DNA from 2 places in the Endozoicomonas sp. ALD068 genome. Region 1 is predicted to be linked to the other one. Evidence: predicted binding sites of a transcription regulator. Region 1 holds the regulator's gene; the other holds the start of a gene.
The links. Region 1 encodes FNR, which switches genes on or off when oxygen is low (the NO sensors DNR and NnrR bind a similar motif). Its sites were predicted from a motif close to TTGATNTANATCAA; they were not measured.

Region 1 (16,544 bases):
GCAGCTGTTCCCAGCAGCAGATTTTCTGCCGTAGGACTCCACATTTTTAAATGCTTCAGGGTCGGGCGAACAACGTAGTGGCGCAGCTCCTTTGCACAAATACCCATCGGGATTTCCTTTGTCTTAGAGCATTATTTTCATTATTCAGATTATCGTAGCACTCAGAAAATTCTTAAGTACAGCATAATTTAACCAGGGCATACTTCGGGTGTGAAAACCACAGCAGCCCCTGATAGTCATTTTCCGATAAAACTGAATACCTGAAAGTTGCGAAGGCGTTGAAAGGCGTGGGGTGCCGGGAAAGAAAAGAAGGAGACTACTCCCCTTCAAATTCACACAGTGAGAAGACAGGAATTCCTGCTTCATTTAGTATCTTTGAACCACCAAGGTCTGGAAGATCCATAATGGCAGCTGCTTCCAGAATTTGTCCGCCCAGTTGTCTGACCAGTTGACCGGCCGCAAGCAAAGTGCCACCTGTAGCAATCAGGTCGTCAACCAGAATGACTTTATCGCCTTTCTTAATAGTGTCTGCATGAACTTCAAGCGTTGCCTTCCCGTACTCAAGTTCATAATCCTGAGCGACAGTATTGTAGGGCAGCTTTCCCTTTTTTCTAAACAGGATCAGTGGTTTGTTCAGGGCATATGACAATGCAGAGCCTATCAGGAAGCCCCGCGCATCAAGAGCGCCGATCCGGTCAAACTCAACATCCATATAGCGATGAATGAGGCTGTCCATGACCGACCGCCAGGCTTTGGGGTTCTCGAAAAGAGTGGTCACATCCCGAAACTGAATGCCGGGCTTTGGCCAGTCAGAAACGGTTCTAATCTGTGCTTTCAGATAAGCTTCGTCAACGATCATATCTTTCCCTTAATGTCCGTTCCTGGTGCGCTTATGCGGAGGAGATAATCTGTTCCAAACCGACAGACTTTCCACCCGCCAGGGAGCATAATTGAATCGGGTCACGGATTTCAATTTCTTTGCCCACTGCGAAGATCAGATCGTTTTTCTGGAACCGGGTAAATACCCGGCTAACGGTTTCTACAGCCAGTCCCAGGTAATTGCCCATTTCATTGCGGGACATGGACAGGCGGAATGACTGGGATGAGAAGCCTCTGCGACGAAAACGACTGGCCAGGTTGATCAGGAAGGTCGCAATTCTTTCATCAGCGTTTTTCTTGGACAATAGCATCATCATCTGCTGATCTTCACGAATCTTCTTACTCATCAGGCGCATCATATGACGACGCAACTCCGGGAATCGGTCGGATAGCGTTTCCAGCTGGTCAAAGGGGATTTCACAGATCATGGTGGTTTCCATGGCCTGAGCAGAGACCGGGTAGACGTCAGTATCGAGACCACTCAGGCCCAATATCTCACTGGGAAGATAGAAAGACGTAATCTGTTCCTCACCTTCATTGGTGGCGGTATAAGTTTTTAAGGCCCCGGAACGGACAGCGAAGACGCTGGTAAACCGGTCTCCTTCCAGGAACAGGTGTTCCCCCTTCTTGAGAGGGCGGCTTCGCTTGATGATGCGATCAAGCTGGTCAATGTCTTGTAGATTCAATGCCAGAGGTAGGCAGAGGGAGCTAAGACTGCAGTCTCTGCAGGCCACATGGCCAGGTTGTCGTACATTGGGCTTTGACGTCATTGAGTGGCCTCAAAGTCGTATTGGCGAAATCGCTGACGATTCTATTGAAAATGCTACCAAAGTGTAAGTCTGTGCTTTCCGAGACTAAAGCGTAATTCCTTCATACTTAAGGCTTTTTCGGAAAATCCTTACTGGGTTGCGATAAGTCCGCACTAAAAAAATGTTGTACTTGATCAGTTGCCTGGCAGTTAAGTCATTGAGCTTGATGAGAAGGCTGTGAACGCTATCAATACCTATGATGCAAGAAAGATGTTCTTCAGCGCCAATGTGTCGATAACTGTACTGAATACAATTTCGTAAATCAGGGAGATTTACGCCATGAGTCTGCTCAGCTCAGTGACAGGGATTCTGTTTACTCCAACCGTGCAAGTGGCTGAACCTCGAACCTTTGAGGAACTCGTTGCCGCTGAGGATTTGACGTTCAATGATCTTTCACCACAGGAAAAGCAAATCCTGATGGCCAGAAAGGGTGAGCTGACAATTGAGGAACTCAGGGCATTAAAGCTCGAAGAGGCCGAGTGTGCTGAGCTTGAAGAGGCGCATCGTATCCGGCTTCAAAAAAGTGCGATCTGGGATGGCCGCAGAATTGCTGTCACGATAGCCAAGGGAACCGGGGTTCTGGTCGTCGGTGCTTTTGCTGCCGGGGCCGCTTCTGTATCGGTGCCTGTTGCTGCCGGACTGGCTGTATGTTCAGGGGTGGGCTACCTGTTTTATCTGCGGACCCATTCAGGCGAGCTGGAAACACGTTCAAAGCAACTGACTGATTTTGTCATTACCCATGCACAACCCCAGAGAATCATTCGGGAACAGCTGGAGCTAAGAGAGTCTGAGCGTGCAGAGGCTCTGGATAGAAGGCTCCGTGAGGCAGAAGACGCGCTGAAGTTGGAGAAACAGCGAAAAGCAGAGTTGGCCGACCAGCTGCTCCCGGGAAAAGCGGATCTGGCATCAGGGCAAGAACACTTTAAACAAATGCAACATAGAATCGAAAAACTCAGGGCTGCGGAGAAACAGCAAAAAGAGTTGGCTGGTGAGTTGAAAACACTGACTGAGCAGCACAGGAAAGTTGATCGTGAGATGGTGGAAGTGCTTGACGAAGTTGAACAACTGAGTGAGGCGCTCAGGAACAGGCAAGGCAGTGATAAGGGAAGAGATCGCCAGCAGTTAAAACAACAGGATTTGAGGTTACAAGAGACACTTCAGCTTTTTCAGGAAAAGGTCGAGGCGCTTGAAGATGAAGCACGGATTCTGACTGAAACCATTAAAGAAAAAGATATTGAGTTTGAAAGGCTGAATCGGCAGAAAAACCATCAGACTACTGACATTCAGGCACTGATTTTGCAGAAGAAAGCCGTTGAGCGAGACACCATTAAACCATTGCAAAGAAGACTCAGGGCAGCCGAGCGGATGCTGATGGAGGCAGGAGCCGATCAGCAGGCTATTCAAAACCAGCTGTTTCAAACCCAGCAGACAGTTCGATCTCTGGAAACGGAGGTAAAGACGGTTTCTGATGAGGCGGTTACCCAAAAGCTTGATTTGGAGAGGGCTACTGAGAAGGTACTGTTCCTGGAGTCTCAGCTGAGTTCTGCCATTCAGCATAAAGACAAAACCTATAAGGACTACCTGATTGTCATTGATGAACTTAATGCTGTTCGTATGCAGCTTGAAAGCAGTCAGATGTTACAGCATGAGCTGGAGAATCAGCTGGAGGAGGATAAGGCGGCTCAACGCATTCAGGAAAGGCAACTGAGGTCAGATCTGGAACAATTGCAAAAAGAGAAGGCCAGGTTGATCAATAACTCAGCAAAGGTCGCTTCCGAGAATCAGTTTTATCGGGAGCAGATTGATCTGCTCACCCGGGAAGAGCAGATGGTCAGAGCCCGTTGGGTAGAAGCCCATAAGTCGACTCAGCGTCTCAAGGATGTTGAAAAAGAACTGCAGGCTCAGGGGGAACTGCTCCAGGAAACCAGAGTTCAGTTGCAACATGAGGCTTCTTCCAGAAAAGTGCTGACAGCAGAGCTCAATGGTTTTAAGCAACGGGAAGCAGCCGTTGCTAAAGAAAAAGGTTTGCTGGAGGTGCAGATCCAGCATCTCAGGGAACAGGAAAAGACCGATCGGGATGCGCTCGTCTTGACAGAGCGTCAGCTTGAAGAGAAAAAGAATGAGCTTGAATTGTTGCAGGAAAGTTATACCCGCCTTCAGGAGAATATCAGTCAGGGTGAGCTTTCGAATCAACAGCTCAGAGCCGAACTGGACCGGGTGAGACTAGAGGTGCTGGTTAGAGATAGAGAGATCAGGGAAGTTCGCGACCTTTTACAGAAAACAGAAAGTGTTCTGGAAAGCTCTGAACAGAAGGTATTTGACCTGAATGCAGAGTATGAGTCTGTGCGCAGCCAGGCCATAGAGGGGACTGTGGTCAGCGCTATGGATCACGTGGATCAACTGACCAGTGATTCGCTGAATACCAAAAACCACTTAAGAAAGGTTGAGGAGCAAAAGCATAACCTGGAGCTCCAGTTTCAGGCGTTGAGCAGTATGAATAAGCAGCTGCTCGAAGAAGTCACTCAGTTTAATAATAAACGAGGTCAGAAAAAAAGAAGAGTCTGGCAACAGCAAATCAGGCAGGCCAAATCTGAAGCTGAGCAGAGTCAGCTTCTTGCCAGAAAATTACAGCAGGACCTGATCAGCAAAAACGACTCAGTTCATGAAATGAGTGAGAGACTTAAGCAAGTTGAAGAGGCGTTCGCTCAGGTCTCGGAGCAGTTAAATGCCACAAAGCAGGAAGCGAGTGCTGTATCCGTTCAGCTGCAGTCAACCAAGATAGAGTCCGAAGAGCGAAGGCTAAAGCTCAAAGAATTGGAAGACTCCGGGGCTAAACTGCAATTCAGACTGGATTCCCTGACCAACGAGCTTGAGCTGCTCAGGTCAAAACCCGAAGGCATTGATAAAGAAGCTCATCAACGAGTCGTGGACGAGCTGGAAAAAGCACAAGGCAATGTCAAAAAATTACAGGGAGAGCTGAGTGCCAGTGACAATCTTGTAAGCGAATCTCTGGCTGATGTTCAGACGTTGCCAGAGCTCAAAGGTAAGCTCAGGGACATTGAGGAACAGCTGTCGCTCCTCGGGGGGTATTTGCAAACGCCTCATGAGTCGTTTCAAAGTAATGCTGATGAGTTTACCAGGACCTTGTCCCGGCTGAAGTCTGAATGTCAGGAGATCGTTGTTCTGACGGGACAGGAAATGACCGCTCTCAAACGTCAGGTCGAACAGCTCCATGATATGAACTATCTGTTGAAAGTTCAGGAAATAGAGGGTCAGACCAAGACTCTGGAAACTCAGGTTAAGCTGGTTGAAGCTCTGAGAACGCTCAATGGGTTGCAAAAAGGCAGCGACCCTGAACAGGCAGACAAGTTTGCTGAAGAATTGGTTGCTGCTGAAGCCTCGCTGCAGGCATCAAGACAGGAAGCGAAAGAGCTGTCACGGACTCTCATGACAGTGAAGAATCATCCTGTTATTCAGGCTGAAGCAGATCCCGAAGCCCTGGCGCTGGAACGGGTGCGCGATGATCTCTTGCTGGAGCAAAAAAAGTCAGCAGATTATCTCAGTCAGATCAATACGCTGAAGATGCAGTTTGTTCTACAGCATTCTGAAATGCCACTGTCGGAGATTCCTGATGAAGACTACCCCAGGGTAATTCTGGAAGTGGTTAAAAAGTACATTGCCGTTGATGAACATGAAACCCGTCTCGGGGCAGGTCTGGAAGCCATGCTGACCGAACCTCTGGATTATATTCACCGCATTGACGATTATGACGATGACGCCAGAGACTGGGAGATTGAGCTGGCTGGCGAAGAAGCTCTTGAGAGCTGGCAGCAGGCCCTGAATGAGGAACAGCTTCGCTCAAGGGCATACTTCAAAGAATTGATGGCCCTTCGGACATACCTGATCGCTGAACTGGAATATCGTGGATTAACAACAAAAGCGCTGGAATGGGGCATGGGCGAGCTACAAGACATTATTGTTGATCAACTGCGAAGGGATGGAAGGCTTAAAGACTCCTCCCAGACGATTTCACCCACAGCGATAACCGTGCTTTCGTCATTGCAGTCGACGGCAAATGACCCGGGCAGTCTGCAGCTCGATGACCCTGTGGGATTGAAATGGGATTATAGTGATTTTTTAGATCACTATTCAGGGGGCTTTAACGATTTAACTTCTTGTGCCTCTGACGATGAAGACAATCCGCCATCAGAATACGATTCGACCCAGTCTGAAGTCGACAGCCTTGAGGATTCTGTTGAGAATGAGACGCTCTGGCAGCAGCTGCCTGAAGATTTGGACTATCAGGAAGAGTTTTACCTTTACCAGCAAGTGAGCTCTGCAGTGGATGAGCTGGAGAAAATTGACCGGGAGCTTGAAGAGCTGGATTGGTCTGAATCTTCCGATGAAGAAACCGGGCCAGAGAGTCCGCGAGTCAGGCTGGAACAGAGGAAGCAAAAGCTTATCGACTGGCTCCGGCAGGAAGATGCTGTCAATATAATGCAAAAGTTTCGTTAGCAAGCGGGCAATACACAACCGTTAATATAACAACCTTGTTAGTCAAATCCTGAAAATAATCGGTCATAGTCCCCCGAAGGAATTAAATCAGTACTCCGGGGGAGGGAATTATGGCCAGAAAATCGCTCAAATTATCTATGGTCTTGGTCATGCTGTTGGCAACCGCTGTGTTGCCATTGCCAGTGCTGGCCATTGATCCGGCCATAATTGTGACCGGGGGAACGGCCCTGCTGGGGACTGGGCTTGGCGGACTCTCCTACAAATTTGGTCAATGGCTATACGGCCCGGACAACGGCAGTGATGATAAACCTGCTCCGGTATTGGTTGAACCGGTCTCTTTTTTTAATCCCGGTGAAGACAAGCCTTATGAAATTACTCTCAGGCTCCTTGAAAATGGCGGTGACGGAGGCGGTGGTGAAGGCGGAGAAGCGCACGTTAATCATAAACCTGACTCGGATTCGAGTCTCATCCCGACAGATCCTGCAAGTCCGAAAAAGCCTGGAAAACCTGTCGATGGGGTAAAAGGTGCTCAGGAAAAATGGGTGGTTGTCAGAGTTGAGAAAGGGGCTGCCAGTCGTGAGTTGCAGTCACTGATTGATCAGTCTCTGCCTGAAGCCGGAGAAGTGCTCTTTCATCCGTCTCCCAGTGCTCAGGCGACGTTAAATGGCTCACGCCACTTGGAAATGGCTACTACCCGGGCGCTGTTCAGTCAGTTGAGTGATCTGCGTCAGATTCTGGATTTCTACCGCAATGGTCAGGCTTTTCTTCTTGATAATGCCAGTCTGGATCAACGTACTGTGAAAGGCGGTAACCAAACATCTACCGGGAAGTTGCAGAGCGGTGAGAGCAGTCAGTGGCACAGCTTTGTACAAACTTATGGTTCGAAATCCCATTACTCATCACTGCCTGGTTTAGAGGGAATGAATGCCGACAGTCACGGGCTGAATGTCGGAGTATTCACTCAGGCCACTGAAAATACCCTTGTCGGCCTGATGCTGGGTAGCCGGAAAACATCAGCCAGTTTTCAGCAGAAATTGGGTTCGGGCTCCATAGAGTCTGTTCACTTTGGTCCGTTCCTGTCCTGGCAGAGGGATCAATGGCAGTTTGATGGTGCCCTGACTCTTGGTACCAAACAATACAGCAGCAAACGCACGGGTAGCGATGGTCATCGACTTCGAGCCTATCGCTCAGGCACCGACTGGAATGCCTTCGGTGCCCTGGGTTATGACATCGATATGGATAACTGGCTCGATGGTCTTACCGTCACACCTATGGTTGAGTTCCTTTATCATCATTCAGAGTCGGACAGCTTTAGAGAGAAAGGCTTGTCTGACGGAGCGCTGGCTGTGCGCGGGCAGTCTTTTGAGCAATCGATTTTACGATTGGGCAGTGACTTTGTCTTACTGAATGAAACCGGGGATACCCCCTCGGCCCTGAAGTTTTCTGCGGGCTACCAGCAGCAGACGGTGTTGAGTGGAAAGTCCAGATACACAGTTAATAATACCGGCCAACATGCATCGTCAGAATATCGGGCTCAGGAGATTAACGACAATGGGTTGTATCTGAGTATGGGCTACAACACCACAATGTCCGGGCAATCCAGTCTGAGCATGAATTATACGGCGATTCGATCCAGTCGCAGTACCAGTGATGGCCTTCAGCTGAGCTACACACGATCTTTCTGATTGTTACCACAAAAACCGGGCTGTCTGGCTATTCTGGCTTTTAAAAGGATAACCAAACAATAGAAATCGTGCATTGCCCGCATTTCTACACGAAAAGTGTCAAATAACCTTTGAATAGAGGTTCTGCTGCTGTTGTATCTGCTGCTTAAAATAACCATCAAACTGCATGCAGATGTTTCTGATCAGCATTTTGCCCCTGGGTTCCACCTTAATTCCCTGCTCAGTCAAAGAAAGCAAACCATCGTCAGCCATAGGTTTCAGTGCTGCCAGTGCATCAGAAAAATAGTCACTGAACTTGAGGCCATAATGCTCTTCCACCTCAGCAAAGTTCAGTTTGAAATGGCAGATCAGTTCGTTGATGACACTCTGGCGAATCTCATCGTCACGATTCATGGTCAAACCACGGTAGATTGGCAGGTGGGCTTCATTGATCGAGTTTTCATACGCTTCCATGCTGACATGGTTTTGCGCATAAACACCGCCCACCTTGCTGATAGAAGAGACGCCCATGGCAATCAGATCGCAGTGACTGTGTGTAGTGTAACCCTGGAAGTTTCTGTGCAGGGTGCCTGTTTCCTGGGCAATGGCCAGCTCGTCATCCGGCAGGGCAAAGTGATCCATGCCGATGAAGACATAGCCGCGCTCCACCAGCCTCTCGGTAGCCTTATGCAGAATGTCGAGCTTTTCCTCAGGAGAAGGCAGATCTGCCTCGTTGATCCTTCTCTGCGGTTTGAAACGGTGTGGCAGGTGAGCGTAGTTAAATAATGACAGTCGGTCTGGTGCCATCTCGATCACCCGGTTCACGGTATTCATAAAACCTTCGACGGTCTGATGAGGCAGGCCATAAATCAGGTCCATATGCACTGACTTGAAAGCCATGGTTCTGGCGGCATCCAGAACAGACTGAACCTGTTCTTCGGGTTGCACCCGGTTGATGGCTTTCTGAACCTTCTCGTCCAGATCCTGTACACCGATACTGATACGGTTAAAGCCCTCGTCACGCAGGCGAGACATCATGACCCAATCCACCTCGCGAGGGTCCAGCTCGATGGAAAAGTCCGAATGACTTTGACAGTTGAAGTTGAAGACGGATCTCAGCTTGTCCATCACCGCAGAAATCTGGTCCGGGCTCAGAAACGTCGGAGTGCCGCCACCAAAATGAAGCTGTTCGACTCTCTGCTCCCGGCCAAACAGACTGGCTTGCATGTCAATCTCGCGAAACAGGTAGTCAAGGTAGTCTTTTGCCTTGGAACGGTGTTTGGTGACTATCTTGTTGCAGCCACAGTAGTAGCAGACGTGGCTGCAGAAAGGTATGTGTACATAAAGCGACAGGGGTTTATTAGTCGCACTGCTTTCCCGGGCGCTGGATTCATAGTGCTCGGGTTTAAACCCCTCCTGAAACTGAACGGCAGTGGGGTAGGATGTGTATCTTGGGCCACTGAGGTCATACTTCTTGATCAGACCTGTATCCCATACGGGGGCTGTACTCATATTAACTCTCGAATTGGTTACAGCTCATCTGGCTGGGCTCTGTTGATGACTATACAGGTAAACAGCCGATTGACCGGTTCTTTTATTAACAGTTTAAAGACTAAAAAGCCAAATGTATTTGACGTGTGTCAATAAGTAGGTGACGCAATTCATACCGGTTCCCATGCTTTCGCGCCTGTGGGGCAGACATGGAAAAAGTTTTCTTTAGGGCTGTGGATTCAGGAGAAAGGCCGTTAGAAATGCTAACCGGAATGTCATTAAGAGGTCTTTGCGTGAAGGCTAAAATCAATTGATAGCAAAGTAAGGAATTTGCTTCATTGCAAACCTGAGAGTTCATACAGGCAATCGGGAACTTTTAATGTCCGTTGCCTGTCTAACACTATAAATTATCACGGAGGATAGATCATGGCTTATGGATTAACACCAACAACAGACAGCTCCGCAACCGGGGCTAAATTTCAACCGCCGCAGAACAGTTCAGCGGGGTCTGATACTTGTCCGGCGACAACATCGAACGGTCGACGTCTGGTTGAGCCTGCATCTAGTACAAGTAGTACAAGCGCAACAGGATACGATCTGCGCCAACGTGGTTCATTGGATCAACGTACCTGTCAGTGGTTGGAAGAACTCCAAAGTTTTACAGGCCAGAATGTAACCGATGTAAATCGGGCTGCAAGCAGCGTCGCAACCACAGCGGAATCAGAACCATCGCAGTATTGTGAATCGGAGGGCACTGGCAAAGTTTTTGAAAAAATCGGAAAAATCCCTGCTGAGTTTATTCAAGAAATGACCAACTTAGTGTTAGAGGAAGAAAGATTTAAGCCTGAAGATTTATCCCAATTAAAAGAAGATAAAGATGCACTGCCATTTTTATTGACACCCTATGATGTAGTAGACGAGAACGGCAATCGTTACAGTGAATACATAATGTCAAAGGGTTCAGAGGATTCAGATGATTCAGAGGATTCAGAGGATTCAGAGGATTCAGAGGATTTTGAGGTCAGGGGCCTCCGGGTAGGTCTTAGGGAGTACACACTGGAGCCAGACACTGAGTTAAAGGTAAAAGCATTTTACTCATTTATGATGGGGGTGCAGGACAGTATAGATAAACTCCTTGGATTTGGAATTCTGGAAAGTGGTCATCCATTCATATACGAAGAAGATTCGAATTCCAGTACCCAGGATCATTACACTCCATGTATTACTATTGCACCTGACTGGAGCAGTCTGATTGATAATATAGATAATGATTATCTGGAAAAATTTGTAAAAAATATGGATGAAAGCAATTGTCAATTGCTCGACGATTGGCTAGAAATCACCCCATCAGGCAACCTCGATGATATACGTGATAAGTTGAAAATTGTTTTAAGTCCCGACTTATTGGATATGTTCTGTCAGAAGGTGTTCAAGATGATCAATCATTGAGCCACCTGCTCAAAACGGGCTGTTGCGTCCCCTATTGATTAGAACGGCTAACCGTTATGTCATCAAAAAGCTTTTGCGAGAAGGGTATAGTCCATTTACGACGAAGCAAGGATTTGCTGCGTTGAATAGTCTAAGGGGCTTCAGGTAATCGGGAACTTTTAATGTCCGTTGCCTGCCCAAAACCATTCATTATCACGGAGGATAGATTATGGCTTACGGAACAACAACTAGCAGCGCTGCAACCAGAGCTGAATTTCAACCGCCGCAATACACTGCAGCGGGGTCCAATAACTGTTCGACAACAACGTCAAATGGTCGAAGTCTCGTTGGGGTTGAGCCTTCATCTCATGTAAGCCCAACAAGACAAGATCCGCTCCAATCTGTTTCATGTGCTCAACGTACCTGTGAGCGTCTGGAAGTAATCCCAAATTTTACAGGCCGAAATGCAGCCGATGTAAGTCAGGGTTCAGGCAGCGCCGCAACCAGAGCGAAATCTCAACCACCGCAGAATTGTGAATCGGGGGCCAATGGCTATTCTGCACCAACTTATAGTTATCTAAGTGAATCTTCGAGTTCACCTAATAGTTTTTCAGGAGGAAACATGATGGGCCTAACTCTTGGAATTGGAGGAGAGCCCACAATCTTTCCTACAATTAATGGAATGTTTATTGAAACGAACCGGGGCTTTTATGATGGAATGTTTATTGAAACGGAGCAGGACTTTTATAAACGTCGGCTGAACGATGATAGTAAAAATCTGACCGATTATAGAGAACCGGGACCGGCCCAGCCACATCAGTAAAAAACGTTGCTGTAGAAAGGTAAGTGCACAAAAAGCGACAGGGGTTTATTGATCGCACTGCTTCCTCGAGCGATTCATTACTCTTTACTCGTTCCCACGCTCCAGAGGGTGTCGCAAAACTCTTTCCAGCATGGGAACGAGTTTACTCCCGTCATTCCCGCGAAGGCGGGAATCCACACTGACTCACCACCAGAACCATACTGCCCGGTGCCCTCCTGGCCTTGTCATCACCGAGAAGGCAGAGATCCACTGTTGGCGCTGGATTCCCGCCTTCGCGGGAATGACGACTTAGCTACCCACACTGGGACACAGAGCGCCTGAAAGCATGGGGTTAATCTCACCAAGGATCACAACGGCAAAGCATCCACTTCTGCGCCGACAGCACCCAATCAGTCTATGCTGGACAACAAATAACATTGGACTCAACCGGGAGAGAATATTTTGGGAGTTATTGGCCTTTGCAGTCTTGCATTGTTCAAGGTTCTTTTCGGTATTGTCACCTTCTCCGGAGTGATTACCTGGCAAGAGATTCAGTCAGGCCATATTGATACCCGAAGAAGTCCTGGCCAGCTGGCGGCTTACCTTGGCTATCTGACGCAATTGAAGCTGACTGGGAAATCGCCTGAAACTGCTGTTCTGGAGAATATTTTCAAGCTATCAAAGCAAAGGGCGCTGGAATGCAGTGATGGTCATTGTATGTTGGAAAGCCGACTGGCGTTGAATAGTTTTCCTTATTGGCTGGAAGACGACGTAGTACATCTGTTGCTGTTTATATCCGGCAAGGACTGGCAGGAAGAGTTTTTGCAGGAAGAGTCAAACCGGCTGTTAAAGAAAAATCTTGGCGAGTTACTGTCAAAGTACTCTCTGGAATGGTATGTCCATGTGAATCCGCCCCATAAACGAACGGTGGCGGGTCTGGCTCATGCTCATATCTTCCTCAGGAGTGTGAACTCAAAGGAGATTGCTGATCAGGTCGAGCAGATCTTGCAGTCTGGTCAATAAGGGCGGGATCCCTGGTCGTTCAGTAATGCCCGCCGTGTCCAACAGAGAGTACGGACATGACCCAACCCTGTTGCGGGCCCGGAATACTGTAGAGACCAAAGAGAATCATCATAATGCCGGCAATATTGCGGGTCATGCTGGCTTGTATGACAGACGCCAGTTGTCTTGCAAATAGTCCGGTCAGAAATACAGAGGGCAGGGTGCCCAGCCCAAAAGCGGCCATCAATAAGGCAGACTGAGTCGGGTTATTCTGACTGGCAGACCAGATCAGTGTGCTGTAAACCAATCCACAGGGAAGCCAACCCCAAAGGGCACCCAGGGCCAGAGCATTAGGTGTGCTGCGAATAGGCAGTAGTTTGCTGGCGAGCGGTTGAATGTGTTTCCAGAGGTGCTGCCCCAGCTTTTCCATTTTCATCAGACCTTTCCACCAACCGGTGATATAAAGACCCATGGCGATCAGCATAGCGCTGGCAATGATTCGAAGTGAAGATTGCAGGGCTTCGCTGGCATCCCCCAGGAACCAGCCCACTAATCCAAGTAGCAGGCCCGCCAGAGCATAACTGCTGATTCGGCCTGCATGATATGTCAGCATTAACCAGCTGGTTTCAGCTTTTGAGCGCCCTCTGAGGGAAAGGCTAAGGGCCGAGGTGATACCCCCACACATGCCAATGCAGTGAGTACTTCCCAGCAAGCCAAGGGTGCTTGCGGCTAGTAGAGTGGGTACTTCGGTCATGGCTATCTATCTGCTCAGGGTAGTTTATATGCTCAGGGCTTTTTATAGGCTCAGGGCTGTTTCTGATCACTCTTTTTTGGACGGACGACTGGCTTTTGGCGGGCCATCGTCAAAAAGAATACTATGGGCGGGCCCTTCCAGATCATCAAACTGGTCATTATCGACTGCCCACAGGAATATCCTGACAGCAACGGCAATCAACACTACGGCTATAGGGATAAGAATGATCAGGCTTTCCATAGGGCTCTATACCTTCACAGCAACTTGCAGATTATTCGCATTTTCACGATCACTATCCCGGCTGGCAAGTTGTTCTCCCCGGGGAGCAGGCTTTTTGTCTTTGCTCAAACGCAGTGCGTTGCCTACTACCAAAAGAGAACTCAGTGCCATGCCAATCGCAGCCATCCAGGGAGCCACCATAGCGGCCGCTGCCAGGGGCAGGGCCGTCATGTTGTAGCCAAATGCCCAGGCCAGATTCTGGCGAATGATCTTGCGGGTTCGCCTGACCAGGTCAAAGGCGTCAATCAGACGACTCAGGTCATCGGATAGAAGAACGGCATCGGCACTGGTCTTGGCCAGATCTGAAGCATTGCCCATGGCCAGAGAGATGTCTGCGCCGGCCAGAACCGGTACGTCATTAATACCATCGCCCACCATCAGAACATGTTCGCCATCAGCTTGTCGCTGACGAATAAATTGCAGTTTGTCATCCGGACTGGCCTGAGAGTGCCATTGTTCTATGGCTAATTGTCGGGAGACAGCTGCTACCACCGGCTCCTGATCACCACTGAGCAGTGTAACCCTGAAACCGGATTCTTTTAACTGAGCAATGACACGGGCCGCTTCGGGTCTGAGACTGTCTGCCACTTTAAACCAGCACAGTGGCAAGTCATTCTCGGACATCAGTAACCATTGTCCTTGCTGCTCCGGAGGTGCCGGTCTATTTGTTTGACAACAAAAATCGGGACGACCAATTTTGTAGTAATTTGCAGCCACTCTCGCTTCAATGCCCCGTCCGGTATGACTGACGACCTCTTCAGCCCTGAGGTCAGTGGCGACGGCAAAAGCTCTGGCAATCGGGTGTTCCGAATGCGCTTCAATGGCTGAAGCAATGGCGAGCAAATTATCTTCAGAATACTGGCAGTCGGCAACGGGATAAATGCCTTCCATTCTTAAACGGCCCTGGGTCAAGGTGCCGGTTTTATCAAAAACAATGTGGGTGATTTTGCCCAGACCTTCGAGTACATGACCCCGGGTAACCAGGAATCCTAATTTATGCAAATAGCCTGTTGCTGCCGTCAGAGCCGTTGGCGTTGCCAGAGAGAGTGCACAGGGGCAAGTGACGACCAGTACCGACAGGGTGATCCAGAACGCTTCTTCCGCTGCAACACCGGACCAGTAAAAGTAAACGACCGTTGCGGTCACCAGTACCGAAGCTACAAAGTAACCGGCAACACGATCTGCCAGTCGGGCAATGGCAGGTTTGTCCTGCTGGGCATGTTTTAGCAGTCGGAGAATCGCAGACATCCGGGTTTCTTCGCCCACATGAGTGATTTCAATTTCAAGGGCGTTGTCGATATTAAGGCTGCCTCCCATTACTGATTCACCTTTGCTGCGGGCTATTGGCAGATATTCGCCGGTCAGCATGGACTCATCGACACTGCTGCTTCCCTGCACTATAACGGCATCAGCCGGGATGGAATCACCGGGCAATACCCGAACATAGTCTTTGGGTTTCAGATCTTGAAGAGGGACTCGAACATACTTATCACCGTCTTTTTTCAGGCAGCTGGAGGGCAGCAGGTTGCTGAGGGCCCGGGCTGCCCGTGAGGTTGAGTGTCTTGCACGGAGTTCCAGATAGCGACCGGTCAGCAGGAAGAAAGTAAACATTGAAACCGAGTCGAAATACACTTCGCCACTGCCGTTTACCGTTGCCCAGAGGCTGGCAACATAGGCGCCACCGATGGCAATGGAGACCGGTACATCCATGCTGAGATGACGGGTACGGACATCTCGCAGAGCTGCTTTAAAGAAAGGTGCAGCAGAGTAGAGTATCACCGGAGTGGCCACCAGGGCACTGATGTATCGGATCAGATCCCGATAGGGGGCCGTCATGTCATTACTGATCGCTCCGGAGTATAGCGCGATGGCATACATCATGACCTGCATGGTGCCAATACCGGCAATGGCGAGGCGTCGTATAAATACGCGGTTCTCTTTCTTGAGCATGGCTTCCTGACGATCCGCTCGCCAGGGGTAGGCCTTGTAACCAATCTGGTGAATGGCGATCAGAATATCGCTGAGTGGAACCTGTTCATTATTCCAGCTGATCTGGGCTTCATGAGTACTCAGGTTAACAGTGACGTTTTCCACACCCTCGATCAGGCCAATATGACTCTCCAGCAGCCAGATACAGGCAGCACAGGTGATGCCTTCTATCAATAGGCTGGCCTGTCTTTCAGAATCGCCATTGCGGATCACAAAGTCCTGCTGAATGTCATCCCGGTCGTAGAGCCGGAGTTCTTCTTCCAGTCGCTGACTGAGTGCATTGGCTTGCAGACCGGGATCGGTGCGGTGCTGGTAATAGCTGTCCAGACCGCCGGCAATGATGGCTTCAGTCACCATCTTGCAGCCAGGGCAGCACATAGGCTGTTCTACATCTTCAACCATCGCCGTGTAAGGCGGAGTCCCTTCGATAGGCAGGTGACAATGGAAACAGTGGCAACTTTCAGAATGTTTACTCATCCACTCAATCCAAAATGCTTCAGGGTTCAGAGCTGGCTTTTGAGCTACCACGTGGCAGCAGCGCGCTGACAACACCGGCTTTCAGCATCAGAGGCTGATTCAGGCGCCAGCCTGTTTCGTAACCGACTTCAGGAATCAGTTCATCCAGTGTTTCCAGCTGGACATAGGTTTTCCCCTCAACCGCTTCATCAACCTGGCCCACATAGATCTGGGTGGACTGATCACCAGAGATGGAACGGTTGACCATGATGACCTTGTCCTGATCGGCGAATACCGGAGAAAGCAGGCTCAGTTTTAATTGTTTGGGCCACTCACTGATGTCGCCCTTCAGGGTGATTCGGACCTCTCCTGTCAGGTCATCAATCAGCAGGTTGGCACGAATGCCATAGTCCCTGGCGTTGTGATCACGGGTGAGGTCTTCATTGATCTGTTTACCTGTTTTGTAGTAGTCATCG
Region 2 (16,544 bases), 820 kb from region 1:
TTCAATACGTTCCGCTTTCTTCAGATAGAGCGAAGAGACCAGAAAGTCCGGGCTCTTCAGAAACCGAAAGCCGCCTTCAACTTTTTGTTGCGACTTATAAGTAGACAGCAGCTCAGAGGCATTCAAACTATTTTTATCCAGTTCATTGGTGCTTAGGATAAAACAACCCAGTGAGGCTTCTGCATGCTCCCTTTTCTCGCAGGAAACAAAGCATTCAGCCTGCACAAAGTACTCGAAGTGATCAGGCTTGCTATCCGGCGATGGTCTTCCTTTGCCCGAATAGCAGGGTTTACGGATAACCTCTGGCTCTGTTTCGCTTTGGCAAAGTTTCGATTGTTTCTGCCACAAGGCAAAAGCCTTCAATGCATCGTCCCGGCACAAAAAGGCCTTTTTGCTCAGCTTCTCCAGATCACGGGCCTCTTTCAGTGACTGCTTTTGCATCTTTCGGGTCAATGTTTTCCGTTCACTAAGCCCGCGCTTTTTGTTGAGAAACAGGAACCATCGTTGCTGAACCCCTCCGTAGCAGGAAGGCACTTCAGCTGAATAGTAATCTTCATAGCCTTCAACAGGCACCAGCGACATGGTTGGCGCTTTGCAGACCAGCTCCTTTGCCTCCTTGATGTTCAGGGGCACCCGGGAGATAAACAGCTGCTTTTGCTCATCAAGCAACTGAAGGGTTTCTGCAACATACATGGCAGCATCAGCAACCAGATAGCGGCTATTCAAAGCGGCCTTAAAACATGACAGATGATTTTTGATAATTTCCTGAAAACAGGTTTTGTCGTTTACATTACCGCTGGCAGGGGCCATAAACACAGGGATGCCCGCCTGATTTTCAGTCATTAACTGCAAGACTACCTGATTCAGGTCAGGCCGGTGGTCACGGCTGTAACCTTGGCAGATATGAATACAATTTAAGTCGTCTGGATTGTCATGACTGTTATAGACTCCATCCACATGAAAGCTGGTGCCATCCAGATTTAATGCCTTGCAAGGAAGTTTCAGATGATTGACGACCTTGACGGCCAGATTGAGATACAAGTCGCTAACACCAGCGTCGTACAAACTGTCGAGAGCCCGACCAAGTACCTTGTCGTTCAAGTGTTCAGCCTGTATACCTTCCCCGATAAGGCGGTCAATCGGCTTATCCTCAAAAAACTCAGGGAGCATGTACAGAGTTTGCCCCGTAAAGCCCAAGCCATTGATGATCATTGCAACTACAGCTTGTCCAATAGTGACATTACGAACATCGGAGTCATTTGTGATACGGGCATCAATGTATTCGGCTATCTTTAACTCCCGACACATAGCGGCAACCAAGCCAAGGTGGTTGAGGTTCTTAGACTGGTATTGAGCTTGAGGCATGTTGGTGCACCTGAATGTCTGTTTATTTCTTTGACAACAGATTTTAGGCAAATATCAATCGGGGTGGTGAAAGGCAGGTCCAATCTACGAATTGCAGGAACACTCTCTGCTCTGGACAGCCATCACTCTCTGCTCTGGACAGCCATGACTCAACCCCCATGGTCACAGGGTTGTGGTATGCAGTGCATCAGACTTGTCTATCAAATGCCGAAAGGCGCTTGATTCTGATGATTACTGATGGAGCACCGGATATTGACCACTATGATGCGGTGGTTGACCTGGTGAAACGTTGTGAGTACTCAGGGATAGATGTTATGGGGCTGGGGATCAGTATTCAGCTACCAGAAGAGCTGTTCCCAAAAAGCCTGATGATTGAGCAGTTGTATCAGCTGAAATCTTCTCTGTTCGCTTTGACCAGGGACTGGCTGCTGCACTGAAACTAAAACGCCACTCACTGCTTTTTTGCTGTAGAGTGGCGTTTTCTTCCTGAGCAACTAAATCTTGCCACAAGGCACGATTCGGAATTGTTGCTTCTTATTGAGCATGTTCGGGAACAAAAAATGAGCTTGGGAGTAACAAAATTTTACTCCCAAACACCTGCCCTAGTCATCTAAATCATTGATATCATTATCAAATCCCATATCATGAAACTCATACCACATGACATTGATGATACCAAAGGCACACGCAAGGAGTACGCCCAGAATCCAGGCAAAATACCACATAGTCTGCCCTCCTTAGTAAAGTGAGTGGGTGTTTTCGTTAAGGTGTTCTGCTGTCATACGACCCCACAATTTGTAGAAACACCAGATGGTGTATCCCAGAATGATGGGAACAAATATCATGGCAACCACTGTCATAATTCCCAGCGTCAGGTAACTGGACGTTGCATCCCACAGTGTCAGGCTAACGTTAGGGTGGGTGCTGGACGGCAGAATAAATGGAAACAGTGAGAAGCCGGCTGTCATGATAATGCCTGCCTGGGTGATTGAACTGCAGGTAAAGGCCAGGCCGTGCAGACGGCTGTTGGCCAGCAGGAAGACACCAATGGCGCCAGCAAAACCCATGACCGGTGCAATCAGCATAACCGGGTACTTGGTGTAATTAGCCAACCAGATGCCTGCGTCAGCTATGTGAACTGTTTTGATCAGAGGGTTGGCTTCGCCATTCATAACCAGACCGCTGACGACCTCAAAGCCGGGCAGGTTAGCTACCCAGACACCCGCGAGTGCAAAGGTGACAATGGTCGCAAGGGCAGAGATGCGGGCGACAATGGTCGCACGCTCTTTGATTGGGCTACCAGAGCGCATGCTTTGCCATACAGATCCCTGCATGGTTAGCATAGAGACACTGACAACACCACAAAGAAGGGCAAAGGGGTTCAACAATGAGAAGAAACCCTGAGTAAAACTGGAGCGCATTGTGTCATCCAGATTAAAACCAAAGCCCAGGAACAGGTTGCCAAAGGCTACGCCGAATACCAGAGAAGGTACGATGCCGCTGATAAAGAGACCCCAGTCACAGTACTTTGTCTGCTCGGGTTTAACCTTGGAGCGATAATCAAAGGCCAGCGGACGGACAATCAGTGCGAACAGAACCAGCAGCATGGCCCAGTAGAAGCCAGAGAAAGCTGTGGCATAAACGATAGGCCACGCCGCAAACAGTGCGCCACCTGAAGTGATCAGCCAAACCTGGTTGCCGTCCCAGTGAGGGGCGACGGCATTGATCATGATACGACGTTCTTCGTCAGTTTTGCTCATGAAAGGCAGCAGGTTGGCGGTCCCCAGATCGTACCCGTCCATTATGGCAAAGCCAATGAACAGGACTCCGATCAGAACCCACCAGATGAATTTGAGAACTTCGTAGTCCATAAGGGCCTCCTTTTATGCCTGAGCCATATCGTCGGTACGATTGCGTTCAAAGTGGTAGCGGCCAGTGTGCAGGCTGCTAGGGCCTTTGCGGGCATATTTAACGATCAGGTAAATTTCGATAATGATGCAGATACTGTAGAGCGCAGTAAAACCAATGATGCTGAGCCAGAGGTCAGCTTCTGTCCGGGTAGAAGCAGACAGGTAGGTAGGCAGAATGCCTGAGATCGACCAGGGTTGACGACCAAACTCAGCAACGAACCATCCCATTTCACTGGCAATGAATGGCAGTGGCAACGCATAGAAACAGAGTTTGAGGAATTTTGGACTATTGTACTCAGTTCTGCGGGCCGTCTTGTAGAAGGCGGTTACAAGCAGCAGGAGCATCACAACACCGAGACCTACCATGATTCTGAAAGAGAAAAACAGTGGCCACACGGTCGGAATAGCCTCTTCTGCAGCCTGCCGAACCATTTGGGGTGTCGCGCTTCGAATGTCGTCGGTATAGCGGCTGAGCAACAAGCCATAACCCAGGTCATCCACGACTTTATCAAACTCGCGACGATTGTCGGGTGTATCTTCACCATTTTTAAGTTTTTCAAGCAGTTCGTAGGCTTTGATACCATTGTTGATTCTCTGAATCTTGTCGTCGATCAGATCTTTGATACCCAGTACTTCTGTGTTTGTTGAGCGGGTTGCGATTATGCCCATGACGTAAGGGATTTTGATCGCGTAATCTGTTTTCTGCTCTTCCTGGTTGGGGAGTCCAAAAACAGTAAAAGCGGCCGGTGCAGGTTCGGTGTCCCACTCGGCCTCGATCGCTGCCAGCTTGACCTGCTGTACGTCACCCAGTTCATAACCGGATTCATCGCCAAGCAGAAGCGTAGAGAGGATGGATGCCAGACCAAAGCCTGCGGCCACCGCAAATGAACGACGAGCGAAACCTATATCACGGCCTTTAAGCATGTACCAGGCACTGATAGACAGTACAAAGATGGCACCTGTTGTATAACCGGCAGAAACCGTATGAATAAATTTCACCTGGGCTACAGGGTTCAGAATCAGGTCAGCAAAGTTGGTCATTTCCATGCGCATGGTTTCATAATTGAACTCTGCACCTACCGGGTTCTGCATCCAGGCGTTAGCAATCAGTATCCACATGGCCGATAGGTTAGTACCTATAGCCATGAGCCAGGTACAAGCCAGATGCTGAACTTTACTGAGTCGGTCCCAGCCGAAGAAGAACATGCCGACAAACGTTGATTCGAGGAAGAAGGCCATCAGGGCTTCAATGGCCAGTGGAGCACCAAAAATGTCACCAACATAATGGGAGTAGTATGACCAGTTGGTTCCGAACTGAAATTCCATGGTGAGGCCGGTAGCAACGCCGAGTGCAAAGTTAATACCGAACAATTTACCCCAGAATTTGGTCATATCCCGATAGACTTGTTTGCCGGTCATAACATAAACCGACTCCATGATCGCCAGAATGAAGGTCATGCCCAGGGTCAGCGGCACAAAGAGGAAGTGATAGAGTGCTGTCATCGCGAACTGGAATCGCGACAGGTCGATGATTTCGTCTGTAATCATGGTGCTCCTCGTTTATGACAGTGTTAAATCAAATCCGTACTGAAAATCAGAAAATGCATGCTGCCACAGAGGTCCTTTTTGTGCTGCAGTTACCGCGCATTCTGGATAATAGATACATGCTAAATGCATGTATCTGGCCGGTGCGCCGGTATATACGAGTTTTAGATGGGTCTGGATCAATCTGTGGCTGGTTAAACAGATTTGTGGACATGTTACTCGGATTTGTTACATATATGAACTACAGTAGGACGCAAAGTTTGATCTTCATCAAAAATGTTTAAAATATATTGTTATCCAGGTTTTTTTTAGGGATATAAATGTTTTTTGTTTGAATATAAAGAATAAATCACTGTGTAAAAACGAAACATTCGAAATGTAAAGTGGATTTTTGGCTATAAGGAATGCTGATGGATGTAATATCTGTCTATCAGTATTTCTGATTGGCATATAGAAAATATTTGCTCGGTTGATTGTTATCAGGATGGGCTGAGAGGTGACTCAGCCATGGCTTCTGGCAGAGCTGTATTTGCTGATGACTTTATTGGCGTTGTATAAGTCAATGTGCCATTTGTTACTGGCAGGGGGAACTTCGATGGGCGAAATATTATCCCGTGAATAGCGAGCGCTCATAGGGCTCTCGAACTGGGCAATGAACTGTAATCGTTTCAAATCGGCCTGATAGGTGTGTACCAGGAAGTTAATGGTTCTCTCACTCAGGGGGACGCGATAGTAACGGATCAGGTTTTGGGCCAGTTTCTCGGCACTGGCCGAGAGGTTTTTATCAACATCTGCGGCCAAAGCTTCTCCCAGCGCTGCCTTGGTCCTGGCGCTCATACCGGGCTCAAGAAAAGCCAGGCTGGAAGCATTGGAACTCTCAATAGCCCTCTGAATCTGTGGGTCATGAAGATGTATGTAGGGGTCTAGAATAGTTGCCACCTCGATGGCCACCTCCCTGGCACGTGTTTCTGTCAGGTATCTCCGTGCAGGCGACAGGGAGTGGACTCGATGGCTATCTTTTCTCAAGCGGGTTTCCTTTGAAAACGCTTCCAGACGGTTGGCAACCTCCATTCTGGTGTCATCGTCCAGTTCGATAATCTGCTCTGAAATAGTCAGGCTGCGTTTTAAGTTCTCTTCAGGGTTGTGCTGATGGAGTGTGGAGAGTTTTTGCCAGTACTTCAGGGCGCGTTTGAGTTTGTCGCTGTCCCGTCCCTGTTTCAGGTAGGCGCGGTGAGCTTCATTGTAGAGTTGAATGGCTTTATCGAGTTGTTTGCGTTTTATGTTCAGGGCCTTAACGTGTTTGCCGGTTTTATGGGTCAGGTCCCTAGCCTGGCGAACCTGCAAACTGAGAGTGTCGAGTGACTCCCTGACTGCCGCCAGCAAATTCCGGGGGCTCAGGCCGTGATCGGTAATAATGTCATTCTGGATATCAACATTATGGAGCCAGGTTGCCAGAGCCTTGAGGCGTGAGTACACCCTGGCCCGGCTGATCCGGAAATCATTGCGTTCTTCCTCGAGCCTGTCCAAAGCCTTGGCCAGATCCCAGCGACCGGTATACTCAATTTTCAGCCAGGAAATTTTGCGCCCGCAAATCAGCTCGAAGCATAATATGAGTATTTCCTCGACATCGTGAAGGGTCATCAATTCTTCATTATCTCGCTCGCTGGCAGTGAGAATCCGCTCAATAAACAGAGGCTCCCTGGGTTGCCCTTCATGGGGTCTGGCCACGATCCCGCTTAACCTGTTTTTGAGCGCTTTGGCTATGCGTGGGTGAAGTTCTTTGAGTTCGTTTTGATAACGCTCTGTGTCATCAGAGACTTCGTGAACAATGTCATGCATTCTGTGATAAAGGCCAGCCCTGCGAAATATTTCAATCTGTTCGGCCTTGCGGGCCAGATCGGGGTCACCCGTAATATCTTCGATGGCTGTTGATATCCATTCCGGACCAAGATCGAACTTTTGCAAGAGAATACCGGCAGAGTGGATGCGACGTGCATCTTCGGTCATATTACGTTGGGTCAGATCACGCACCATGTAAATGATTTCGGGAATTCGGTCGATGATGCTGAGCAGGTTGTTTTTGTCTTGATTGATCCGTCGGCCGTGGGTAACGTCGTAAATTAGCTTGGTGAACAGACCCAGACCAATGGCAACAATAGAATAGCCAACAAAATACAGGGTTTTGTCCAAAGGCATCATGGTGCCGTAACCAATATAGTAGCCTGCAAAGGCGGCCAGAAGTGTGACCGGACCGGCAGTCCAGGCGTACTGCAGTATGGTGACACTCCAGGGCTCCTGGTGAGGAGCGCGTGCCACTTTCTCCAGCCAGCTTAAATTTCGTTCTTCAAGCTGCAGGTCTGCGTCATTCCGTTGCCGTCTCCAGCGACTGAAAAGAGCGGTCATTGTCGTATATTACGTTTTTTTCGGTAGGAGATGAGTACTATATTCTAAAGCCTCAGTGTGACGGTGTAGTATATGTAGATTTACGTTTCAGGATAAGCGTTTTGTAATCTCTTCTCGCGCAGGCTGTCGAACTTTGTCTGGTTCACCAACCGATAGTCGAATATCTGCACAGGAAGGTGCCCGACAGACTCTGTTCTTACCCAGATGCTTGGCCTGGTATAAAGCGTCGTCTGCCTCTTTAAGTATTTTGTCGAGAGTGTCGGTCTGCGGACCGGTGGCAGCAATGCCCAGGCTGAGGCTCAGGGGAACAGGACCTCCCTTGTAGAGTAATGCCGAGTTCCTGAGTCGCTCAGCGATCTTTACGCCCCTGACAGCATCTGTGTTGGGCAGGAGAACAACAAATTCTTCGCCGCCATAGCGGGCAATCAGGTCCTCTTGACGAAGATCTTTCCTTAGTTGACAGGCAAGGTCAGAGAGAACCTTGTCACCCGCCGGGTGACCGAAACGATCATTGATCTGTTTGAAATCATCGATATCTATGAAAATCAGACAGGATTGGGACTTTGCGGAATCAGGGCGGTGAAGCAGTTCTGAAGCCTCATTGACAAAAGCTCTCCGATTCAGAAGACCCGTCAGTGAATCAAGGCTGGCCTGCAGTTTCCAGAATCGAGTCTGCTGATTGGCCTGAAACAGGGTTCGCGCATGGTTGCTGATGTCGGTTATCTGTTGCCACTTCAAAGGTCTGTTGGGTTGGCTTCCCGGTGAGACCACCAGCAGACTATGGTGGTTTTCTTCACTGTGAAGCAGAAATATCCAGTATTTAACGCCGTTTCGATCTTCAAGCCGGATATGGTGCTTTTGTTCCGAGGTAATGATGTTCATCAGCTCATCTTCAATACTGTCAATACTGTTTGTTAGAATCTGGGCTGCTTTAGGGTAATGGCTGCTGACATCCCACTGGTCTTTATTCTTAATCAGTATCATAGAGGGTGTATCGGGTATTATCGCATCCAGAGTTGCCAGAATACGCTGTCGAATGGTCTTTTCATCCATTAGTGCATTGCTGGGTGCCTGAAGATGTTTGCGAAGGGCTGAATCAAAGACTCGTCGTTTATCAAATTGGCTGTTAACCAGATTGATAGAGATAGCCTGGCGATTCTTGTGTTTGCGGTTAATCCAGTAAAGACCGTTAATTAGCATGGATTGGAGAGCAATTAATGCCAGTTCGGCCTGACTGGGAATGACTCTGGGCCACTCTTTTGAGGCCCAGCTGCTAAATAGGGCAAAGAACAGTGTGAGCATGACCGGTAACGCCAGTTTGGCGGGTCTGACACCCTGCGAAAAAATAGTCAGAAGGCTGGCAATGAGCAGGACTGCGGACACTGCGATCATTAAAAATGCCGCATTGAGAAGCAGGGTTTTCTCTGTGGCGAAGAAGCTGAGAACCAGTCCGACCGACAGGCAGCTAAGCCAGAGCATAAGTCTGTCTGTTTTGGGATTATAGAGTGCCAGCAAACCGAGGTTCTTGTAACAGCCCAGGGCCGAGACAAGGCTGATGACCGTCATGATCAGCACCCAGAATTCGGGGTCCCAGGACCCGTTAATTATCCAGAAAATGTCGCCTTGGTAAAATACGATCAGCGTCGTGGTGGCCAGCAGGTGTGCAGTAAGCAACAGGTAGGAAGGGTGCCGGGTGTAGATCATTACAGCCGCTGTAACGATCAGAAAGAGCAGAAGCAATGCCAGCAGTGAAGCTGACAAGGCCTGATTTTTGTATTCATCCAGCATGTAGAGTGATTGTGGCCAAAGGTGAGGGTTCAACCTGTTTGGTTCTGAGCTGTCCACACGTATATAAATGTCGTGGGTTTTGTTCCCAGGTAGCCGGAGTTTCAGAACTCTTGGGTCTGACTTGCGGCTTTGACTGCCAATACCCAATGAAGTGATCCGATAACCCTTTTCAGAAGGTGTGAAGACATCAAGTTTCTTGTGGGGAGTCCTTCTGAATACCAACAACCAGTCTGAATTAAGAGAATGATTCAATGTCAGGCGGAGTTTGTACCAGCGATCACTGGTGCCGGGCTGTTTTCCGCTCAGGATCGCTTCCGGAGCAGGAACCGAAGTCAGGAAGCTGACCAGTTTAACCGGTCCAGACGGTGAAGATTCTGCAACGGAAGTCCCGTGGGTAGCCTGGCTGACAAAAAAGATCAGCAGAAGCACCAGAGCCCTGATGAAAATGACTGCTCTTTGCGAACAGGTTGAGAAGGTCAATAGAACCCGCAATTCAGGCAGTCCTCCATGACGAATTGACAGCTTTTCACTCTTCCTTCAAAGGGTCGTCTGTTAAATCTATTTACCCTGTAAATGATTGTGACACAGACAAGGTGTGCAGGCCAAGGTGGCAGAGCGGATTCGTCACTAATTTAACTTCGACAGTGACGTTGCTTGTCACTGGTGCAACGAGTGTACATCAGGACGTCGAGTCCTGATGTAGTGGAAATTACATCGCAAAGTGCTCTTTAGAGAAGGCGACTTTCTCGTCAATAGGCATAGTCCAGTTGGGCAGAGACTCAATCAGCTCCAAACGGGGCTGGATGCCGCAGTCATTGGCGATCTGGATAGCCAGGCCGGGTCGGGCATTGAGTTCAAGGATCAGTGGACCATCCCTCTCATCCAGGACAATGTCCACGCCCAGATAACCCAATCCTGTCATGTCATAACAGGCTGATGTCAACTTGAGCAGTTTGTCCCAGTGAGGTACTGCCAGTTTTTCAAAGCTGTGACCCGTGTCAGGGTGCCTGTCAATCGGCAGATCAAACTGGACGGCTCTGAGGCTTTTGCCAGAGGCAATGTCCAGACCCACTCCAACGGCTCCCTGGTGAAGGTTGGCTTTACCATCAGAAGCCCGGGTGGCCAGACGCAGCATGCCCATCACCGGAAAGCCCCGGAAAACAATCATACGAATGTCCGGCACACCTTCAAAGCTGTAATCATTAAATACCGGGTCTGCCACGATCAGGCTCTCGATCATGGCTACATCACTTTTGCCTCCGAGACTGTAAAGGCCACCCAGAATGTTGGAAACATGTCGGTTGATGTCTTCAAATTCCAGAGTGTCGCCGCTGGCTTTTACATAACGTGGACCGTCGCGACCCACGATGACCAGAATGCCTTTACCGCCACTGCCCTGGGCGGGCTTGATCACGAAACTGTTGTGTTCTTCAAGCAGGGTACCCAGATCTTTAATGTCGTGCTGGTATTCGACAACACCCAGCAGTTCAGGGACGTCTACATTGGCTTTTTCTGCCATCCTTTTGGTAGTGAGCTTATCGTCCACCTGAGGTAGCAGTTTGCGGGGATTATATTTGATAACATAATCGAGGTTCCGCATGTTCATGCTGAGAATCCCGGCCTCGTGGAGGCTGGATGGACTGGCAAAACTGCGAAAAAATCGTTTGATGAACTCCATGGGTTAACCTCCAACCAGAGGCTTGAAGCGACGAAGTTCCAACAGACGGTAACCGGTGTATTGACCCAGCATGAGGGTCAGACCCAGAACGGTCAATAGCAACTCCGGAAAGTTATAGGTCAGGTGCTCAACCAGTGGGTTGGACATTAGCAGGTAACTCATAGTGGCCACCAGCAGACTACCAGAGCCTTCAATCAGTACGTCTTTGGGGCCTTCTTCTTCCCAGAGGATAGACATTCTCTCAATGGTCCACGCCAGAATAATCATTGGGAAGAAGGTCACGGTCAGGGCCTGGGTAATCCCCATCTTCCAGGTGAGTACGCTCATAACGCCCATTATGCCTATGACGACAATGATCACCGCCGCCAGTCGGGCGACAAGGAGCATATTGAGTTGACTCAATATCGAGCGAATCCAGAGGCCGATGGAAACTATGGTGACAAAGATAATCAAACCAGGCAGTAACTGGGTTTCCAGGAAGGCCACGGAGATCAGGACCGGCATAAAGGTTCCTGATGTTCTCAGGCCGACCAGGATACGCATGATCAATACGACCAGGGTGCCAATCGGAATTAGCAGAATGCTCTTGAAGGCATTCTGGACTTCCAGAGGCAGGGCGTAGATAGAGAAATCGACCAGTGCTGCATTGTCAGCCCGGGACGTTTCAATGGCCAGATCCCTTGTTGGCTCGTTCTGGGAAATCATCGAAAAAGAGACCCGGGACGCTGTGCCACCCATGACATCCAACAGGGATTTACCACCTCGTTGCCAGAGGAAGAAGTTTTCCGGGTTTCCGGATGCTCCGGTTTCAGGATCAAAGAGTAACCAACCATCATTGGTGTAGACTTCCAGCATCTCTACTATGGGCTGACGACGTCTGCCGTCTTCGAGGTAAAGGCCTCGAACAACCCGGGCCGGTATATCGGCCATGGAGAGCATCTCGATCAGCAGATTGGTGAGCTCAGCACGGCTATCAATCATGCTAAGCAGCATGTTGGTATTCTGACTGGGCTGTTGGGCAATAAATTCCTTGATCAGGGTGCCTGTGAAACTTCGACTATCAGCAGAGCGTTCTTTCACCTGTTCCAGCAGTGAGTCTGCTGCAGTCTGATAAGGTTCCGGCAGGGACGGTTTGGCCTTCAGGGTGTCGTTGTTTTCTTCAACAGGAGGGGCCAGAGGTTCCACCAGTTGTCGATCCGGATGCAGACTCACCTTGTAAAACAGGCTTTGTTTGCCACTGGCCTTGCGAATGCTCCACTCTGCACGACGTTGTCCTTCATCATCATACTGGTTGATGCCATAACCCGGAGAAGCAAAGGATTCATTCAGAATACGGAAGCCGGATTGTTGATCGGGTAAGGTCAGGGATGCCTTGGCGGGTCCACCGTCGGCCTTGAACTGTATTTCAGCTTCAACACTCCAGACGGTGGTAGTTTCTCCCCGGGTTAAGGGAAACCCCAGGGCAAAGTGTTTGTATAAAGTCAGGCCCAAACCTGCCGCGATCAAAATGACCACCGCCAGACTGAGTTGAAAACGTCCTTTCATTCAAAACCTCACTTCTTTTTCTCAGCAATATTTTGCTGGGCAACATCAACCAGAGCCGTATTGCTCAGGAGTCTTTCACCGATAAGAATCGGATGCTCGTAGCCAGTGCGATTGGTCAGCGTAAATTCAACATTTTTGGAAATCTTTCCCAAAGTTATGGGAATAAAGACAGTAACCCGGCTCTGGTTTGCCAGACCGCCGTGACGTTTGATTGAAACTTCACGATGGACTTTGCGCTCAAAGGTCCGGCTGTTGTCACCATTGACGATCTTGAAACGAACCCACTCTTCGCCATTTTTTGTGAAGTATTCAATATCGGTTGCATCAATGGAAGACGTTTTGGCACCTGTATCAATACGTGCCTTGAATGGGTTCTTGAATCCTTTGATACGAACCTCTTCAAGCTCTCCAAACAAAGCAAGACCACTGACGTCGACAGGCTTGTCAATCTGTTTCTTGATACTCAGGTTGCCGCCAGTCGGGAGCTTAACGGTCAAGGTATCCAGGACTTTCTCGGTTGCGATGTATTTCTTGCCAACATTGGCTATGGCCATGTCTTTGAGAAAATCCCGACCAATGAGCAGTGGGAATTCAAAACTTTCCCTGTCGTTCAGTGAGACATCCAGGTTCTGGGTAATATCGCCGACCTTGACGTTTATATTGACGACATAACGGGTCTGGGACTCTTCACCGCCCGGAACCTTGATCAAGACAGTGTCTTTGACGGGGAGTTCCAGAGTGACATTGCCCTTGCTGGTTCTGGGGAGGTCAAAGCGAACCCACTTTTTACCATCCCGTTCAAAGTTCTTAATGTTTCTGGCATCAATCGACGAGCGTCCTGCACCGGTATCGATCTTGGCATTCATTTTCAGACCGTATTCTGTGAGAGTGCCTATCTCTGCAAAACCCAACACCAGTTTTCCGCCAACACGGGCGGGGGTTTGAACCAGTTGCTGTTTAACAGAAATGGTATCCGGATGAAGAGGCTTGGAAGGTTTAAAAGTTTGTAATTCTTCTGTCTTCTGTTTTGAGTCGGGCGCCTCGGTTTCTGTCCTGGAGGTCTTTTGACTGTCCGTAGTTTGAGCAGGTTTTTGTAGCACCTGGCAGCCAGTCAAAGCGGATATCGCCAGGATAAGCGCGGGTAATGCCGGAAAACGGGTCATGGGTAAGCTACTTATTTTTACATAAAATGAGTGAATGGTAGCCGCGATAGTCTATCGCAAGCCGAGCAGCTTACTTGATGTTTGGTGACTTGCCAAGAAGTCTGGCCTTGTGAGCAGGCTATGAAGGGGTAACGCGTTTCCCGATCAGGCAGGTAAGAACAATAGTCACCACAGAGGGGGCAACCCAGCTTAAATTAAAGTCGTACCCTGGTAGTGACTCAAGAGGTACCAGAAGCTTTTGTGTAATTGGATGGTTCAAACCCTTACTGGCATCGACCAGACTGAGTATAAAGGTGACCAGGAGCGTGGCTCTGTAGACCAGCTGAGGATTGGGTAGCAGGCTTTTGATCAGTCCCAGGAGAATCAGGGCAATAGAGACCGGGTAGAGTACCAGTAAAACAGGAATAAACAGTTCGATCATCTGGTTGAGATTAAAGTTGGCAAACATCATGCAGGAGAGACTGATGGTCGCCACAAGTACCTTGTAATTGAGTTTCCCGGAGAGATCACAGAAATACTCCGAAGCAGCAGTGATCAATCCAATTGCGGTAGTCAGGCACGCCAGTGTCACAACCGTTGCAAGCAGAACATTGCCATAGAAACCAAACAGTCTGTTGACATAAACAGAAAGAATCTGGCCGCCGTTGTTTGGGTGGGCAATGATTCCGTGACTTTGAGCACCCAGATTGAAGAGGGACAGGTAGACCAGAGCCAGTCCGAAAGCTGCTAGACAGGCCGTTATGACAGAATATCTGGCCAGGGCGTCGGGTGCGGTAATACCGTGAGATTTAAGGTTGGTAATGATGACAATGCCGAACAGCAGTGCAGCCAGAGCATCCATCGTCATATAGCCTTCAAGGAATCCACTAAAGAAAGGATTTTCTGCATATCCGTTCATAGGTTCACCGGCTTCTCCCAGAGGGGAGATGAGGGGAGATATACCGAGAATCATCAGCAAGAGGATGAGGGCCGGTGTGATGATCTTGCCTACGGATTCAAGTAATTTTCCCGGATAGAGGCTGAGATACCAGGCAGTGCCAAAGAAAATGATGCTGTATGCCAGTCTGGAAGTGCTGTCGGGCTCTTTCAGAAACGGGATTATTCCGATTTCATAGGCAACAAGGCCGGTTCTCGGGACACCGTATATCGGGACAACAATGATATAAATGCAGCAACCCATCAATGCAATCATGCTGCGTGGCAGTTCACCGGTGATCTCGTTGAAGCCGCCGCCAACTCGGGAAATCATGACCACAGCTAACAAAGGGAGAAGCACTCCGGTGACCAGAAAACCGGCAGCAGCAAGCCAGACGTGGGTGCCAGCCAGCTGCCCCGCCAATGGAGGAAATATGAGATTGCCCGCGCCAAGAAACATGGCGAAGGTCATAAAACCCATACCAATGATGTTCTGAAGACTTAATCGTTGCTTCATGCGTAAGGTTCTGCCTTGATTGAATGTTATCTGGTCAGAAACGGACGTCCATGCTCAATCCTGGGAGATGAACGATTTTTTTGTAATGAATAGGAAGTATGGACTCAATTTCAGAAAGTGGTAGTCCGGTCCGAGTTTTGCTCGGTCATTATTCGAGATGAGCATAAGATTAACTTTTGTTAATCTTATGCTCATTGGGTCTTCATTGTAGAGTCACTATCCTTTGCGATTATTCACTGATTTCATACAGGTAAGTGTCATGAGGCTTTTAAAAGAGGCCATTCTGGGCCTTTTTCTGGTATCAACCGCTGCTCTGGCAAGCCAGGAGAATGTCCTGCTTCAGCTGGCTATCGAAAATGCCAAAATCAAACCCGAACAGGCCATTGCGAAAATTTCCGACCGCTATTCCGGGCATCTCAGCGAATTTGGCATCGATGATGAAGACGGTAGAATGGTTTATGAGTTTGCCATTGTTGATCCAGAAGACAGCGTTGAGTTGGAAGTAATTATGGATGCTGACTCGGGAAAGGTCTGGCTGGACGAAAAAGACAGGCTTTCCAGCAAAAAGTTGAAACGTAAAAAGTACCAGCTGTTAATGAACAGTGGCATGACTTTGAAGAAAGCCATTGATGAAGCGAAAAAGATTGTTCCGGGGCAGCTGATGGAAGCAGAGCTTGAACAGGAGAAGGGTATTGTATTTTTTGAAATTGAGTTGTTGACGGATAAAGGCGTGCGCAAGGTGATTGTTGATCTTCAGTCTGGCAGGCCGATTCCGGTGACCCAAAAATGATCAGGCTTTTGATTCCCTTCCATGGTCGGAACGGAATAGGTGTGATGATATGAAGTTGCTAGTGGTTGAGGACGACCGGACAACCCGTGAATACATTGCCAAGGGATTCATGGAGCATGGCTGGACCGTGGATGTGGCTGACAATGGCCGGGATGGTCTGTTTCTGGCATCAGGCGAGAGCTATGACATCATTGTTCTGGATCGTATGCTACCCCAGATGGAAGGGCTCAAGGTGCTGGCGGCACTGAGAGCTTCTGAAAACCAGACACCGGTAATCATTCTCAGCGCTCTTGATGGCGTTGATGAACGCATTAAAGGCTTGAAGCAGGGAGGGGATGATTACCTTTGCAAGCCTTTCTCTTTTGGGGAACTTCTGGTTCGGGCAGAAATTCTGACTCGCAGAGGGCACAGTAAAGAAGCTAAAAATACTCTTGTTATTTCCGATCTCGAAGTAGATCTATTATCCAGGCGTGTGGTCAAAAACAGGGTTGAGGTGAACCTTCAGCCAAGAGAGTTCCAGCTTCTTCGCTTTCTCCTGGAGCATCAGGATCAGGTGATTTCCAGAACCATGCTGTTTGAGTCTGTGTGGGATTATCACTTTGATCCGGGCAGCAACATTATTGATGTTCATGTCGCTAAATTGAGGAAAAAGCTGGATACTGCCGGAGGAGCATCCCTGATTCACACTGTGAGAGGGGCAGGTTATGTTCTCCGTGAGTCAGCTTGACCCTCTGGGTCGGTTACGGGCATCCTCACTGCTGCGCTATACCTTGCTGCATACAGCTATTGTCCTGGTACTCTGCGGATCAGCCCTGTGGTTAGTGAAAGACTACAGTCTGGGGTTCTATCAGAAACGACAGGATCAATTTGTTCTGGAACAGCTCAATTCTCTGGCATCTTTGGCCAGAAGCCATTCAGAAAGTGA

Region 2: a site for FNR is predicted at 5,081-5,094, ahead of ACO6V5_RS07745 (cytochrome ubiquinol oxidase subunit I). Genes of this name have one in related genera too.

The regions. Positions count from the first base shown of each region.
Region 1 covers NZ_JBLYNU010000004.1:2,971,269-2,987,812, reverse strand. The annotation lists gene ACO6V5_RS09920 (hypothetical protein) at 1-107, opposite strand, end outside; gene ACO6V5_RS09915 (adenine phosphoribosyltransferase) at 317-856, opposite strand; gene fnr (fumarate/nitrate reduction transcriptional regulator Fnr) at 891-1,649, opposite strand; gene ACO6V5_RS09905 (hypothetical protein) at 1,968-6,203, shown strand; gene ACO6V5_RS09900 (autotransporter outer membrane beta-barrel domain-containing protein) at 6,314-7,888, shown strand; gene hemN (oxygen-independent coproporphyrinogen III oxidase) at 7,988-9,379, opposite strand; gene ACO6V5_RS09890 (hypothetical protein) at 9,785-10,807, shown strand; gene ACO6V5_RS09885 (hypothetical protein) at 11,016-11,609, shown strand; gene ACO6V5_RS09880 (hypothetical protein) at 11,718-11,930, shown strand; gene ACO6V5_RS09875 (DUF3605 domain-containing protein) at 12,051-12,611, shown strand; gene ACO6V5_RS09870 (sulfite exporter TauE/SafE family protein) at 12,631-13,344, opposite strand; gene ccoS (cbb3-type cytochrome oxidase assembly protein CcoS) at 13,411-13,584, opposite strand; gene ACO6V5_RS09860 (heavy metal translocating P-type ATPase) at 13,591-16,089, opposite strand; gene ACO6V5_RS09855 (FixH family protein) at 16,109-16,544, opposite strand, start outside.
Region 2 covers NZ_JBLYNU010000004.1:2,149,376-2,165,919, reverse strand. The annotation lists gene ACO6V5_RS07765 (IS1634 family transposase) at 1-1,365, opposite strand, end outside; gene ACO6V5_RS07760 (hypothetical protein) at 1,593-1,802, shown strand; gene cydX (cytochrome bd-I oxidase subunit CydX) at 1,968-2,090, opposite strand; gene cydB (cytochrome d ubiquinol oxidase subunit II) at 2,103-3,236, opposite strand; gene ACO6V5_RS07745 (cytochrome ubiquinol oxidase subunit I) at 3,249-4,823, opposite strand; gene ACO6V5_RS07740 (hypothetical protein) at 5,322-7,223, opposite strand; gene ACO6V5_RS07735 (diguanylate cyclase) at 7,311-9,503, opposite strand; gene ACO6V5_RS07730 (alpha-L-glutamate ligase-like protein) at 9,721-10,689, opposite strand; gene ACO6V5_RS07725 (UUP1 family membrane protein) at 10,693-12,234, opposite strand; gene ACO6V5_RS07720 (ATP-dependent zinc protease) at 12,243-13,397, opposite strand; gene brnQ (branched-chain amino acid transport system II carrier protein) at 13,516-14,829, opposite strand; gene ACO6V5_RS07710 (PepSY domain-containing protein) at 15,089-15,619, shown strand; gene ACO6V5_RS07705 (winged helix-turn-helix domain-containing protein) at 15,669-16,346, shown strand; gene ACO6V5_RS07700 (ATP-binding protein) at 16,324-16,544, shown strand, end outside.